Regions from separate parts of the Arthrobacter sp. YD2 genome, predicted to be linked through region 1. Evidence: riboswitches for the same ligand, from Rfam matches in the RefSeq annotation. Region 1 holds a riboswitch; the other holds the start of a gene.

What was found. Region 1 has a riboswitch for cyclic di-AMP ahead of QWJ37_RS14375 (M23 family metallopeptidase). Riboswitches for the same ligand answer to the same signal wherever they lie in the genome.
Region 2: linked by a shared signal. The riboswitch ahead of QWJ37_RS09235 (LysM peptidoglycan-binding domain-containing protein) and the one ahead of QWJ37_RS14375 (M23 family metallopeptidase) in region 1 are both predicted to bind cyclic di-AMP.

What each region holds. Positions count from the first base shown of each region.
Region 1 covers NZ_JAUHHB010000003.1:730,852-737,554, reverse strand. Annotated here, with positions in the region: gene QWJ37_RS14400 (cold shock domain-containing protein) at 1-264, shown strand, start outside; gene QWJ37_RS14395 (DUF3027 domain-containing protein) at 286-813, shown strand; gene QWJ37_RS14390 (MFS transporter) at 867-2,147, shown strand; gene serC (phosphoserine transaminase) at 2,186-3,313, opposite strand; gene QWJ37_RS14380 (metal-dependent transcriptional regulator) at 3,527-4,225, shown strand; cyclic di-AMP (ydaO/yuaA leader) riboswitch at 4,291-4,506, shown strand; gene QWJ37_RS14375 (M23 family metallopeptidase) at 4,510-5,280, shown strand; cyclic di-AMP (ydaO/yuaA leader) riboswitch at 5,399-5,563, shown strand; gene QWJ37_RS14370 (NlpC/P60 family protein) at 5,567-6,370, shown strand; gene QWJ37_RS14365 (NlpC/P60 family protein) at 6,398-6,703, shown strand, end outside.
Region 2 covers NZ_JAUHHB010000002.1:570,593-577,295, reverse strand. Annotated here, with positions in the region: gene kdpB (potassium-transporting ATPase subunit KdpB) at 1-210, shown strand, start outside; gene kdpC (potassium-transporting ATPase subunit KdpC) at 265-873, shown strand; gene QWJ37_RS09245 (ATP-binding protein) at 877-3,408, shown strand; gene QWJ37_RS09240 (response regulator transcription factor) at 3,405-4,079, shown strand; gene QWJ37_RS09235 (LysM peptidoglycan-binding domain-containing protein) at 4,177-5,076, opposite strand; cyclic di-AMP (ydaO/yuaA leader) riboswitch at 5,082-5,228, opposite strand; gene QWJ37_RS09230 (MFS transporter) at 5,650-6,703, shown strand, end outside.

The DNA.
Region 1 (6,703 bases):
AAGCCCGGCACCCGCATGGAGTTCGGCGTAGCCGACGGCCGGCGCGGCCCGCAGGCCCTTTCCGCACGCATCTTGGAAGCACCGCCGTCGGTTGCCAAGGCCACCCGCAAGGACGCCGAAGACATGGCTGTGATTACCGAAGACCTGATCAAACTCCTTGACGGAATCTCCAACGGCCTGCGCCGCGGGCGCTACCCGGAAAAGAAACATGCCGCCAAGGTGGCCGCAGTCCTGCGCGCCGTCGCTGACGACCTGGATGTATAAGGTTCGCGTACTGAAGTGACTATGACACCGGTAACCCCCTCTCCCGATACGTCTCCGGAACCCGGATCCGACCAGGCAGCTCCCGCGGCCCGGCGGCGGGCTCCGCGCCGTCCCGGTAAACCCGACGCCGTCCTGGCCGCAGCAGTGGCTGAAGCACGTGCCGGCCTGCTGGAGGTCGCAGCTGAAGAAGAAGTGGGCGAGTACGTGGGCGCCGTTGCGGATGCCGAGCGCCTGGTAACCCACCGGTTCGCGGCCCTGCGTCCCGGTTACCGCGGATGGCAGTGGTACTCCACGGTTGCGCGGATGCCCAGAAGTAAAAAGGTGACGGTCAGCGAGGTGGGGCTGCTGCCGTCCGAGGATTCCCTGTTGGCGCCTGAATGGGTGCCGTGGTCCGACCGGCTGCGGCCCGAGGATATCGCCGCCGAGCAGGAACAGCAGGCGAAGGAGCAGGCCGAACAGGAGGCCCGCGACGCGCTGGAACAGGCTGAGCCCCGGCAGGACGGGCAGCAGTCCTCCACTGACGCGACGGGTGCCGGGGAGGACGACTAACCCGTGACGGTTGCGGCAACAGGTTCATCAATCCCGCAGGGGGCGCTGAACTGATGTTCCGTTCCCTACGCATCTTTAACTACCGGATCTGGTTTTTCGGTGCCCTGGTCTCAAACATCGGCACCTGGATGCAGCGGACCGCACAGGACTGGCTGGTCTATGACATCCTCACTGACCAGAATGCGGCAGCGATGGGCATTGTCATGGCCCTGCAGTTGGGGCCCCAGCTGCTGCTCGCCCCCTGGTCCGGACTGATTGCGGATACCTACAACCGCCGCAAGGTCCTGCTGCTGACCCAGATCAGTATGGGCGGTCTCGGCCTCGCCCTGGGCCTGCTGGTTCTCTCCGGCCATGCCGAGCTGTGGCATGTCTACGCGTTTGCCATGGCATTGGGGATTGTTTCCGCCATTGACGGTCCGGCACGGCAGGCTTTTGTGTCCGAAGTGGTTTCGGAACGGGATCTCCCGAACGCCGTGGCCCTGAACAGCGCCTCCTTTAACGGGGCACGGATGATCGGCCCCGCCGTCGCAGGCCTGCTGACCGTGGCCGTCGGCCCGGGGCTGGTCTTTATCCTCAATGCCCTGACCTTCGGCGCCATGGTGGTGGCCCTGCTGAAGATGCGTGCCGGGGAACTGCGGGCCATGCCGAAGGCGTCCGCCGGCAAGGGGCGCATCCGGGCGGGGCTGGCCTATGTGCGCCACCGGCCGGACCTGATGATGGTGATGCTCGCCATTTTCATTGTCGGCACGTTCGGCATGAACTTTGCCATATATATAGCGGCAATGGCGCGCACGGAATTTGGCCGCGATGCAGGGGTCTTCGGGGTGCTCAACTCAGTGATGGCGATCGGCTCGGTATCCGGTGCCTTACTCTCCGCCCGCCGGGACCGGCCACGGCTGCGGTTTGTTTTCGGCGCCGCGGGTGCCTTCGGGTTCGCCTGCATCCTTTCCGCCGCCGCACCCAACCTGATCCTGTTCGCACTCTCGCTGATCCCGGTGGGGCTGTTCGCCCTCACGCTGATGACCAGCGCCAACGCCTATGTGCAGACCACCACCGCACCGGGAATGCGCGGGCGGGTGATGGCGCTGTATTTCGCGATCTTCATGGGCGGAACGCCGCTGGGCGCCCCGGTGGTCGGCTGGGTCTCCAACGCCTTCGGTCCGCGCTGGAGCCTGGGGGTAGCGGCCGCTGCCGGCATTGTGGCGGCCACACTGGGCTTTGTCTGGGCGTGGCGGACCTACGGAATGCGGTTCCACTATGACCGCAGCCTGCCGCGCCGCCTGAGCATGACCACAGACATCCCGGAAAAGGCGCAGGACCCGGACAACGCCTAGTGTCCGGGTCCTGCGCCTGATGCTGCTGGCCTGAAGGGTCAGGAATGCTCGATCACGTAGTCGATGCAGTTCAGCAGGGCGCTGACATCATCGGGTTCGATGGCAACAAAGGTGGCAATCCGCAGCTGGTTGCGGCCCAGCTTGCGGTAGGGCTCCACATCCACCACGCCGTTGGCACGCAGGGTCGCAGCGATGGCGGACGCGTCAATGCTGTCATCGAAATCGATGGTGGCAATCACGTTTGAGCGGTCCTCGGGCCGGGCGACGAACGGTGTGGCCACCGCGGATTTCTCCGCCCAGGAGTATATGCGGCCGGCGGATTCGGCAGTGCGGCCGGCGGCGAAGGCCAGCCCGCCGTTGGTGTTGAGCCACTGGACCTGCGAGTTCAGGGTCACCAGAGTGGACAACGACGGCGTGTTGTAGGTCTGGTTCAGCCGCGAGTTATCAATGGCCGTCTGCAGGTTCAGGAAGTCGGGGATCCAACGGTCGCCGGCGTTGATCCGCGCCGCACGCTCCAGCGCGGCGGGGGAGAACATGCCAAGCCACAGCCCGCCGTCGGACGCGAAGTTCTTCTGCGGCGCGAAGTAATACACATCGGACTGGGCCAGGTCCACGTCCAGCCCGCCGGCAGCGGAAGTGGCGTCAATGAGGACCAGGGAGCCGTCGTCGGCGCCCTGCACCCGCTGGACCGGAGCTGCTACGCCGGTGGAGGTCTCGTTCTGCGGCCAGGCGTAAACATCTACGCCGGGCTCGGCCACGGGCTGCGGCCGGGTACCCGGTTCGGCCTTGATGATGCTGGAGGCGGAGAGGAACGGCGCCTTGTTGGTGGCGGCGGCGAACTTGGAACCGAACTCACCGAAGGAGAGGTGCTGGGCCTTGTTCTCCACCAGGCCGAAGGAGGCAATGTCCCAGAAGGCGGTGGACCCGCCGACGCCGAGGACCACTTCATAACCCTCGGGCGCCGAGAACAGGTCGGAGAGACCGTTACGGATGCTGCCTACAAGGTTGCGCACGGGTGCCTGGCGGTGGGAGGTGCCCAGCAGGCTGCCTCCGGCCTGCGCAAGCGCCTCGATCTGTTCCGGGCGGACCTTGGACGGTCCGGCGCCGAACCGGCCGTCGCGGGGCAGGAGTCCGGCGGGAATCTTCAGTGCGGCGGTATCGCCCATTGGTTATCGCTCCAAGCGTGTCAGGGGAAAGCGCGTATGCAATTCCATTCTGCCGCACCCTCCTCCACCGGACGATTTATGACCCCGGCCACGGGAGGATGTGCTGCAGGCCGGGCAATTTACGGGGCGTCGGGCGAATAGGCTAACGTGTTGGCGTACACCCGGGGCAGCGGTATGTTGTCCTCCTTTCTTCCTTAGTAGGAGCGGCCCGTCATGACGGATCTCATTGACACCACTGAGATGTACCTCAGGACCATCCTGGAACTGGAAGAGGAAAACATTGTTGCCCTGCGGGCGCGGATTGCCGAACGGCTGCGCCACTCAGGCCCCACCGTGTCCCAGACAGTTGGGCGGATGGAGCGCGACGGCCTGGTGGTGGTCGCGGGAACCCGCAGGCTGGAGCTGACCGAACTCGGCCGGCGCCGCGCCACGGAGGTCATGCGGAAGCACCGGCTGGCCGAACGCCTGCTGGCCGATGTGATCGGCCTTGACTGGGCCTACGTCCACGACGAGGCCTGCCGGTGGGAGCATGTCATGAGTGAACGGGTGGAACGGCGGCTCTACGAGCTGCTGGGACGCCCCACCGAATCCCCCTACGGCAACCCCATCCCGGGCCTGGAAGCGATCGGCGGCGTAGCCTCGGAGGTCTTCAGTTCAGGAGTCAATGACCTGGTCTCCATGGTCGCTGAAGCTGTGCCGGGCGCCCCGCTGAAGCTGGTCCGCCTGGCCGAGCCCATCCAGGTGGAGCCCGAACTGCTGTCCCAGCTGGACGAGGCAGGCCTGCGGCCCGGCGCCCGGATCACCGCGGAAGAAGTGGGCGGGTATATCTCAGTCCGTGTGCCCGGCATTGAAGGGGCCCTGGAACTGCCTGCGGAGGTTGCGGCGCACGTCTTCGTGTCCCACGCCGGGTAACGGAATGGTCACTTTTGTGGCGTTTACCCTATAGTGAGTTCCTGACGTTGAAACACCATCGTTATCCGGTCCGTCCGCCGAGCCCTGCCAGCGGACCGGAGTACCAACCGTTCAGGCAGGGGCGGAGGACCCACTTTCCGGCAGCACAGCTGCCTTGGGGTGAAGCCTTCCGGACGCCGACAGCCGTGCACGCCCAGCCGCCTGCACGCCGCCGGACCGGAGGCCGAGTTTCTCTACTCGAATCCGACAGCTAACTTCGTAGGCGATCCAAGAGAGGGAATTACTTGTCGAAGCATGCTGCTTCGGGCCGGCGCCGTGCGTCTGCTCCTGTTACGCCTGCGCGTCAGCGCAACTCAACGTCCTCCGGCCGCCGGCGGGCTGAAACCAAGACCATCTCCGTTGGGGGAGCCGCCCAGAAGGTTGCCATTACCGCTGCCACGTCGGGCCTGATCCTCACCGCGGCCCTGCCGACGACGGCGGCTGCCGGGGACCCCGCAGTGCAGTCGGAACCGGTTGCAGCGACAAGTACGCCAGTACAGGCTGACCCGAATGCCAATGTCGGCTTCGCCAGGGCAGGTTTAAGCAGCGCCTTCGATCCGGACGCCAAGCTCGCCTCGGTTACGGTTGCTGCCGGCAGCACGGTGGTTCCCGCCGCGGCCAAGGGCACACTCTCCACTCCGCTGGACGCCGCCCTCATCGAAACCTCCGGGTTCGGACACCGCGTCAGCCCCATCACCGGTGAAGCCGGCGAAATGCATAATGGCCAGGACTTCGCTGCCACCTGCGGCACCGCCGTAAACGCCGCTGCCTCCGGCACGGTCGTTTTTGCCGGCTGGCACCCCTATGGCGGGGGCAACCGTGTGGTGATTGACCACGGCAACGGCGTAGAGACCACGTACAACCACCTGTCCAGCGCAGCAGTCACCGTGGGTACCGAAATCAAGCGCGGACACCTGGTGGGCGCAAGCGGAACCACTGGCGCTTCCACCGGCTGCCACCTGCATTTTGAGGTCGTAGTTAACGGCGAAGTGGTCGACCCGCGGGACTGGTTGTAACCGGACGAATATCGTTTCGTGATCGGAACGTGACATAGAGCAAATGTTGCTGTACGCTCGTCCTCGTGCCTGATTCGCCAACGATCGGGCACCTTCGAACAGATCGCCGAGCTCTGCCACTGTTTGAAGTCCGTTCGCAGAATCGCATGGCAGAGGCGGGGGAACCAATTTCGGGTTTCGAAAGAAACCCTTGGGGTTAAGTTGCAAAGGCCATTAGGCCGGGCAACCGGGTGACTCCCATCCGAATCCGACAGCTCACCTCGTAGGCATTGGGAGAGGCAAACTTGTGTCATCACACGCTCATGGCCGCCGTCGCGCTGCCACCGTACAGACCAACCCGATCACCGCGCTTTCCAAGGCAGTCAGCTCCAACGCCGGTACCGTAGGCCGCCAGGCCGCCGTCGTAGTAGCAGCATCCGGCCTCGTGCTGGCTGCAGGACTCCCTGCACAGGCTTCCTCCGTGAATACGGACCGCCAGGCTCTTGAGGCCACCACCCTGAACTTCGTGGACGGCAGCGTCACCGCTCCCGCCAACGCCCCCTTCGCTCTGCAGCTGGCCGCTACCGCCGGTTCCATCGATGGATCCGAGTACCGCGCACAGGTTGCAGCAGAAGAAGCAGCAGCAACCGCAGCAGCCGAGCAGGCAGCTGCACAGGCTGCCCAGGCAGCACAGACCGCCGCTGCAGCAACCGCACCCGCAGCTGCCCCGGCCGCTGCCGGTGCCGCCGTTATGACGGCTTCCTCCACTCCTGCCGCACCCGCACCGGAAACCGCTGCTCCCAGCAACGTCGGCGCGGCCCTGGTCGCCTCGGCCTACGGCCAGATCGGCGTTGCCCAGGATTGCACCGCCATGGTTGAAAACGCACTGCGCTCCGTCGGCAAGTCCGTCGGCGATCTGGCCCCGGGCCAGTTCTTCCAGTTCGGCGCAGTTGTCGGCAGCCCGCAGCCCGGCGATCTGGTCATCACCGGTGGCCACGTCGCGATCTACGTCGGCAACGGCCAGGTCATCAGCGGCGGGCTGAACGGTATGAACACCGGCCTGCACAGCCTCTCCGACCTGCCGGGCGCCAGCTTCGTCCGGGTCAGCTAAGCCCAGTTTTTCGAGAGCCGGAGAATCATGACCTCGACAACTGAGCGCGCCCGCCACCGGGCGCCGGTGGAACGCACCACTACGCTGAACGCACTCGCCGGTGCCGTGAGCGCCAACGCAGGAACAGTGGGCCGCCAGGCCGCTGTTATTGCCGCGGCCTCGGGGCTGGTACTGACAACCGGCGTTGCCGCCAATGCCTCCGGTGCGGAGACCCTGCGCGATGTCCGCACCAGCAACCTGAACCTTTCCGCGGCCCAGCCCGTCCAGGTACCGGAGACCATTCAGGTCTCCTTCGAGCGGGACGGGATCAACGGTGTGATCACCGCTCCCGAG
Region 2 (6,703 bases), on a different contig from region 1:
GCCTCGGCAATCCTGTCCGCGGTCATCTTCAACGCGCTTATCATCGTGGTGCTAATCCCGCTGGCACTGCGGGGCGTGAAGTACCGGGCCGCCGGATCCTCCTCGATCCTTAGCCGGAACCTGCTGGTCTACGGTGTGGGCGGCGTGATCGCGCCATTCATCGGCATCAAGGCCATCGACCTGCTGATCAGCCTTCTCCCGGGCTTCTGAAATGGCGCCCCTTACCCGCACAGTACGCAGCACACCTCTGACCAGGAGCAGTAAATGAACCCCGTCCGCAGCAGTATGCGCCAGCTTGGCGTCTCCCTCCGGGCACTGGCAGTGCTCACTGTTCTCCTCGGCGTGGTGTATCCGCTGGCAGTCGCCGGAATCGGACAGGCCGCCCTGCACGGCCGGGCCAACGGCTCGATGGTCAGCAGCGGCGGCACGGACGTGGGATCGGCGCTGATCGGGCAGTCCTTCACTGACGCCGACGGCGCCGCCCTGCCGCAGTGGTTCCAGTCCCGGCCTTCGGCAGCGGGGGACGGGTACGACGGCGGCGCCTCCAGCGGCTCCAACCTCGGCCCGCTGAATGAGGACCTGGCTGCTGCAGTGGCGGAGCGGCGGGCCGCCGTGGCCGAGCTGGAGGCGGTGGCGCCGGCAGATGTTCCCGCCGAGGCAGTCACCGCGTCGGGGTCCGGGCTGGATCCGCACATCAGCCCCGAGTACGCCCGGATGCAGGTGGACCGGGTGGCCGCCGAACGCGGCCTGGACCCGGCCCGGGTCCAGGCACTCGTGGATGATGCCACGCAGGCTCCGTTCGCAGGGATCCTCGGACTGCGCACCGTTAACGTGTTGCTTTTGAACATTTCACTGGCGGAGCTGGACACTTAGTCCATGACGCGGGGACAACTGAGGGTATTCCTGGGGGCGGCGCCCGGTGTGGGGAAGACCTACGCCATGCTGGAGGAAGGGCGCCGCCTCCGCAGCGAGGGGGCGGACGTCGTCGTCGCGCTGGTGGAGACCCACGGCCGTGCAGCGACAGCTGCCCAGGCCGAGGGCCTGGAGACAGTCCCGCGCGCCGTCCTGCACCACCGCGGGCTGGCGCTCACGGAGCTGGACCTGGACGCCGTCCTGGCCCGCGCCCCGGAGTATGCGCTGGTGGACGAACTGGCCCATACCAATGTCCCCGGACTGAAGCATGAAAAGCGGTGGCAGGACGTGCAGGCCCTGCTCAATGCCGGGATCAACGTCCTGTCCACCGTGAACATCCAGCACGTCGATTCGCTTAATGACGTGATCGAGCAGATCACCGGCACCCTGCAGGCCGAAACCGTACCGGACGCCGTCCTGCGCGAGGCCGAACAGGTGGAACTGGTTGACCTGGCGCCGCAGTCCCTGCGGGGACGGCTGGCCGACGGGGTGATCTACCCGGCCGAACGCGTGGACGCCGCGCTGTCCAACTACTTCAGGCTGGGCAACCTCACCGCGCTGCGCGAGCTGGCCCTGCTGTGGCTGGCGGACGAGGTGGACTCGGCACTGAACCGGTACCGTGCGGAACAGGGCATTCACCGTAAATGGGAAGCCCGGGAACGGGTTGTCGTAGCCCTGACCGGCGGCCCCGAAGGACGAACGCTGCTGCGCCGGGGTGCGCGGATAGCCGCCCGGTCGGCCGGCGGGAAACTGCTGGCCGTCCACATTGCCGGTGCGGACGGGCTGCGCGGAGCAGAGCCCGGGGAGCTGGCGGCGCAGCGGATCCTGGCGGAAAAACTGGGCGGCACCTTCCACCAGGTGGTGGGCCACGACATTCCCAAGGCACTGGTGGACTTTGCCCGCGGCGTGAACGCCACACAGCTGGTAGTCGGCGTGAGCCGCCGCCCGCGGATTGCGGCGCTGCTCTCCGGCCCCGGGATCGGTGCCACCGTGATCCGGGAGTCGGGGGACATTGATGTCCACATCGTGTCCCACTCGGCGGCAGCACGGGCGCTGGTACTGCCGCACTTCGGCGGTGCACTCTCCAGGCGCCGCCGCCTGCTGGGTTTTGCCTTGGCCCTGGCCGGAGGTCCGCTGCTTACCGCCGGGCTGGTGGCCGTCCGGAGCGCCGAGACCATCACCGGCGATGTCCTGAGCTACCAGCTGCTGGTGATTCTGGTGGCGCTGGTGGGCGGGATCTGGCCGGCACTGTTCGCCGCGCTGCTTTCGGGTCTCACGCTGGACTTCTTCTTTATCCAGCCGCTCTACACGGTCACGGTTGCCACGCCCTCCCACATGCTGGCCCTGGGCCTGTACGTGGTGAACGCGCTGCTGGTCAGCTACGTGGTGGATGCGGCGGCGCGCCGTGCCCGCACCGCCCGGCGGTCGGCGTCGGAATCCGAACTGCTGGCTTCGGTCGCGGGCAGCGTGCTGCGGGGTGAGGATGCCCTGGCCGCCCTGGTGGGGCGCACCCGTGAGGCGTTTACCCTGGGCGCGGCGCGGCTGAGGGCGGACGGCATGGACCTGTACGCCGACGGCGACTGGCCGGCAGATCTCCCGCCGGGGGACCCGGCCTTCACCCGGCTGCCGGTGGGGGAACGCGCCTTCCTGGATCTGTGGGGGCGTGAACTGGCGGCGTCGGACCGCCGGCTGCTGGCGGTCATCACCGCCCAGCTGGAAGCGGCACTGGAGCACCGGGAACTGACCGAGACGGCCCGCGGGCTCGGGTCCCTGGCCGAGGCGGACAAGGTACGCACGGCGTTGCTGGCCGCCGTGGGACACGACCTGCGCCGGCCGCTGACGGCGGCCACCGCCGCGGTTACCGGACTGCGGGCCACGGACGTCACCTGGTCCGAGCAGGACCGCAGCGAGCTGCTTGCCACTGCCGAGGAATCACTCGCGTCCCTTTCCACGCTGGTGACCAGCCTGCTGGACGTCAGCCGGCTGCAGGCGGGGGTGGTCGGGGTGAACCTGGAGCCGCTGAATGTTGCCGATGCCGTGCTGCCGGCACTGGAGGAACTGGACCTGGGCCCGGCCGAGGTGGAACTCGGGATTCCTGTGGACGGCCGGAATGTTCTTGCCGATCCGGTGCTGCTGCAGCGGGTGCTGGTCAATCTCCTGGCTAACGCCGTACGGTTCAGCCCGGAGTCGGCCAGAGCCGTGCTGGCCGTGAGCGAGTTTTCCGGACGGGTGGAAATCCGTGTCATAGACTCGGGCCCCGGTGTCCCGGAACCACGGCAACCGGACATCTTCACGCCGTTCCAACGGCTGGGCGACACGGACAATCAAACCGGCCTGGGGCTGGGACTGGCACTGGCGAAGGGATTCACTGAAGGTATGGGCGGCACCTTGGAGGCCGAAGACACACCCGGCGGCGGGCTGACCATGGTCCTTTCGCTGCCTGCCGCGGACCGTGTGTCCGCCGGGGCAGGCGGCCTGCCGGTGGGGGCCCGATGAGGATCCTGCTGGCCGACGACGATACGCAGATACTGCGCGCCCTGCGCATCACGCTCTCCGCGTACGGGTACGAGGTGGTGACCGCCGAGAGCGGCAGTGCAGCCATCCGTAAAACCGTGGATACCCATCCTGACCTGCTGGTCCTGGACCTGGGCATGCCCGGGTTGAGCGGGATGGATGTCATCGAGGCGGTCCGCGGCTGGAGCGCGGTGCCCATCCTGGTGGTATCCGGCCGGATGGATCCTGCGGACAAGGTCCGTGCACTGGACCTCGGCGCTGACGACTATGTGACGAAGCCCTTCTCCACCGAGGAGTTGCTGGCCCGCATCCGTGCCCTGTCCCGCCGGACACCGGCCGCGGCAGGGCCGAGCGAAATATCCTTCGGCTCGGTGCGTGTCGATCTGGCTGCCCGGCGGATTATCCGGCTGCCGGACGGGTCCGACATCCGCCTTACGCCTACTGAATGGCGCCTGCTGGCGGCCCTCCTGGCACACCCGGGCATGTTGGTGACGCGGGATACCCTCCTGCACGACGTCTGGGGGCCGGGCACCACCGATACGGGCTACCTGCGGCTGTACATCGGGCAGCTGCGCCGCAAACTGGAGGTAGACCCCGGGTGTCCCGAGCATCTGCTGACCGAGCACGGCATGGGGTACCGGTTTGTGCCGTAACGGCGCTGGAAACGCAAAAGCGTCCGTCCCCCTTCAGGGAACGGACGCTTTTGCGTAGCTACGGCAGGATTGCCGTGCGCGGACGGGCCGCTAAGCCTTATGCGCGGTAGAACACGGGGCCGGAGCCGACGTTGACGGACTGGACCACGGTCTGGTTGCCGTTCCAGCCGCTGTGGATGGCCTCGCCGTTGCCGATGTAGATGGCAATGTGGGCCAGACCCATGCCGCCGTCGGCGTAGTAGACCATGTCACCGGGCTCCGGAGTGGAGACCTGGGTGCCGTAGGCAGCCAGCTGTGCGGGGGCAAGGTCGCCCACGGAGTGGCCGGCGGCGCGCAGGGCAACCTCAACCAGGACGGTGCAGTCCTGGGCGGCGCCCAGCTGCGAGTACGCCGATGCCAGCATGGTGGCGTTGCTGCCGGTGGCAGCAGCGGCGGCGGGAGCCGGGGCCGGGGTAACCGAAGTGGCCTGGGTGCTGATGATGCCGTTGTCCGCGGCAGCAGGGGCGACCGGTGCGGCGTAGGCCTCGGTGGTGTAGGTGGCGGCAGCGTAATCCAGGGCAGCCGGTGCGGCTGCTGCCTCGCCGGAGACGGTGATAACGTCGCCGGGGTAGATGATCGATGCCATGGACAGGCCGTTCAGGGCGAAGACACTGTCCAGGCTGACGCCGTAGTTGGCGGCAATGGCGCCCAGGGTGTCACCGGACTGAACGGTGTGGGTGGTGCTGGCGGCTGCCGGAGCGGCAACGGGAGCGGCTTCAGCCACGGGGGCTGCGACCGGTGCGGCCGGAGCTGCAGCCTGGGTCGGCGTGTAGTTGTCGTTCGCTACGACGCCTGCGGAGGCCGGTGCGGCCATTCCGAGCATCAGGCCGGATCCGGCGGCTACAACGGCTGCGGTGCTGCCGATGGTCCGTCCGCGGCTGACGGTGGTCTGTGAGATGGTGGACCAAACGCCGGCGGTCTCGGCACGGTGACGTCCACGGTTCTTATTGAATGACATGTTGATTTACCTCTCCCGATACCTGCGAGGTGAGCTGTCGGATGCGGATGGGAGACACCCGGTCATCGGAGTGAATCCGGCGACTTAACCCCAAGGATTCGTGGAACCCGTCATTGGTTCCCCCGCCCCTGCCGTGATGGTGCGTTCTGTGGACCCCGGATAAGCGGCAGAGCTAGGTAACTAGTCCGGGGGAGCCGCGTTCAGAGCGGCATGGAAATAACCGTACAAGATGGTTACGGTTGGATAACCATTTAGTGATCCGGTTCTCTGCAGCGTGTGAGTGGCGCCTCGATGTGCTAGTCACTCCGGCCCCTGCAATGCCATCCAATGCCATGCCGTCACACTGTTCCCGCCGATTTTTCAGGCCTGACTGTTGTCCGGCGCCGGGGGCGCATAACGGATGTTGTATATGGTGCACGTGATGCCAGGGATACACCGCCGTTCCGCAGACAAAAAATGTGAAGTCGCTCTCCCTGGCGGATCTGGGTTGCCGGTGCGCCAGCTCTCCTGCATAAGATACTTAGGCTACCTTTCAACCGAGGGCAGCCTCAACGATGCACAGGAGCAACGCGAGTGTCAGGCAGCAGCCAGAAACTATGGACCAGGGGATTCGTGCTGGCGATTGTCACGAACCTGTTCATTTCCCTCGTTTTTTACCTGCTGATGACCACCATGGCGCTCTACGCGGTGCAGGAGTTCGCCGCGTCGGACAGCGCCGCAGGCTTTGCCTCCGGTTCGTTTGTGATCGGCGCTCTTGCCGCCCGGGTCTTTGCCGGAAAGTTCCTTGATTTCATTGGCCGCCGGCGCATGCTGATCGCCAGCCTCGCAGTTTTCGTAGCCGCTTCGGTGCTCTACATCCCGGCCTCGAACCTGGGCCTGCTGCTGGCAGTGAGGCTGCTCCACGGCGCCGCCTTCGGTGCCGCCAGCACCAGCCTCTCGGCCTCGGTTATGGGGCTTATCCCCGCCCACCGGCGCGGGGAAGGCACCGGATACTTCGGCATCTCCACCACCCTGGCCACCGCCGTCGGGCCGTTCCTGGCCGTGCTGCTGGTGGACTCGGCCAGCTACCGTGCGCTTTTCCTGTTTGCTGCCGCCTGCGCCGCCGTTGCCCTGATTCTTTCCCTGGTGCTGCGGCTGCCCGAGCGCACGCCGGGCCCGGAGGAACTGAAGAACAAGTGGCGCATGCACCTGAGCGACATCCTCGATGTGTCCGTGCTTCCCATTGCCTCGGTAATGTTCATCGCCGGTGCCGCCTACGCGGGCATCCTTTCCTTCCTGAACTCCTACGCCCAGACGGAGGGCATGGTCCTCGGGGCAAGCGTCTTCTTTGTGGTCTATGCCGGGGTGGTGCTGGTATCGCGGCTCTTCGTTGGCCGGATCCAGGACCGCCACGGAGACAACGCCGTGGTCTACCCCACGCTTCTCTCCTTCGCCGCCGGCCTGGCGCTCCTTGCCTACGCCCCCAATGACACTGTCATGGCCGTGGCCGGCGTCTTCGTCGGGTTCGGCTTCGGTGCCCTGATGCCGTGCGCCCAGGCCATCGCAGTGGGCATGGCCGCACCGGCACGGATTGGCCTGGCCACGTCCACGTTCTTCATCTTTATGGACGCCGGAGTGGGTCTGGGCC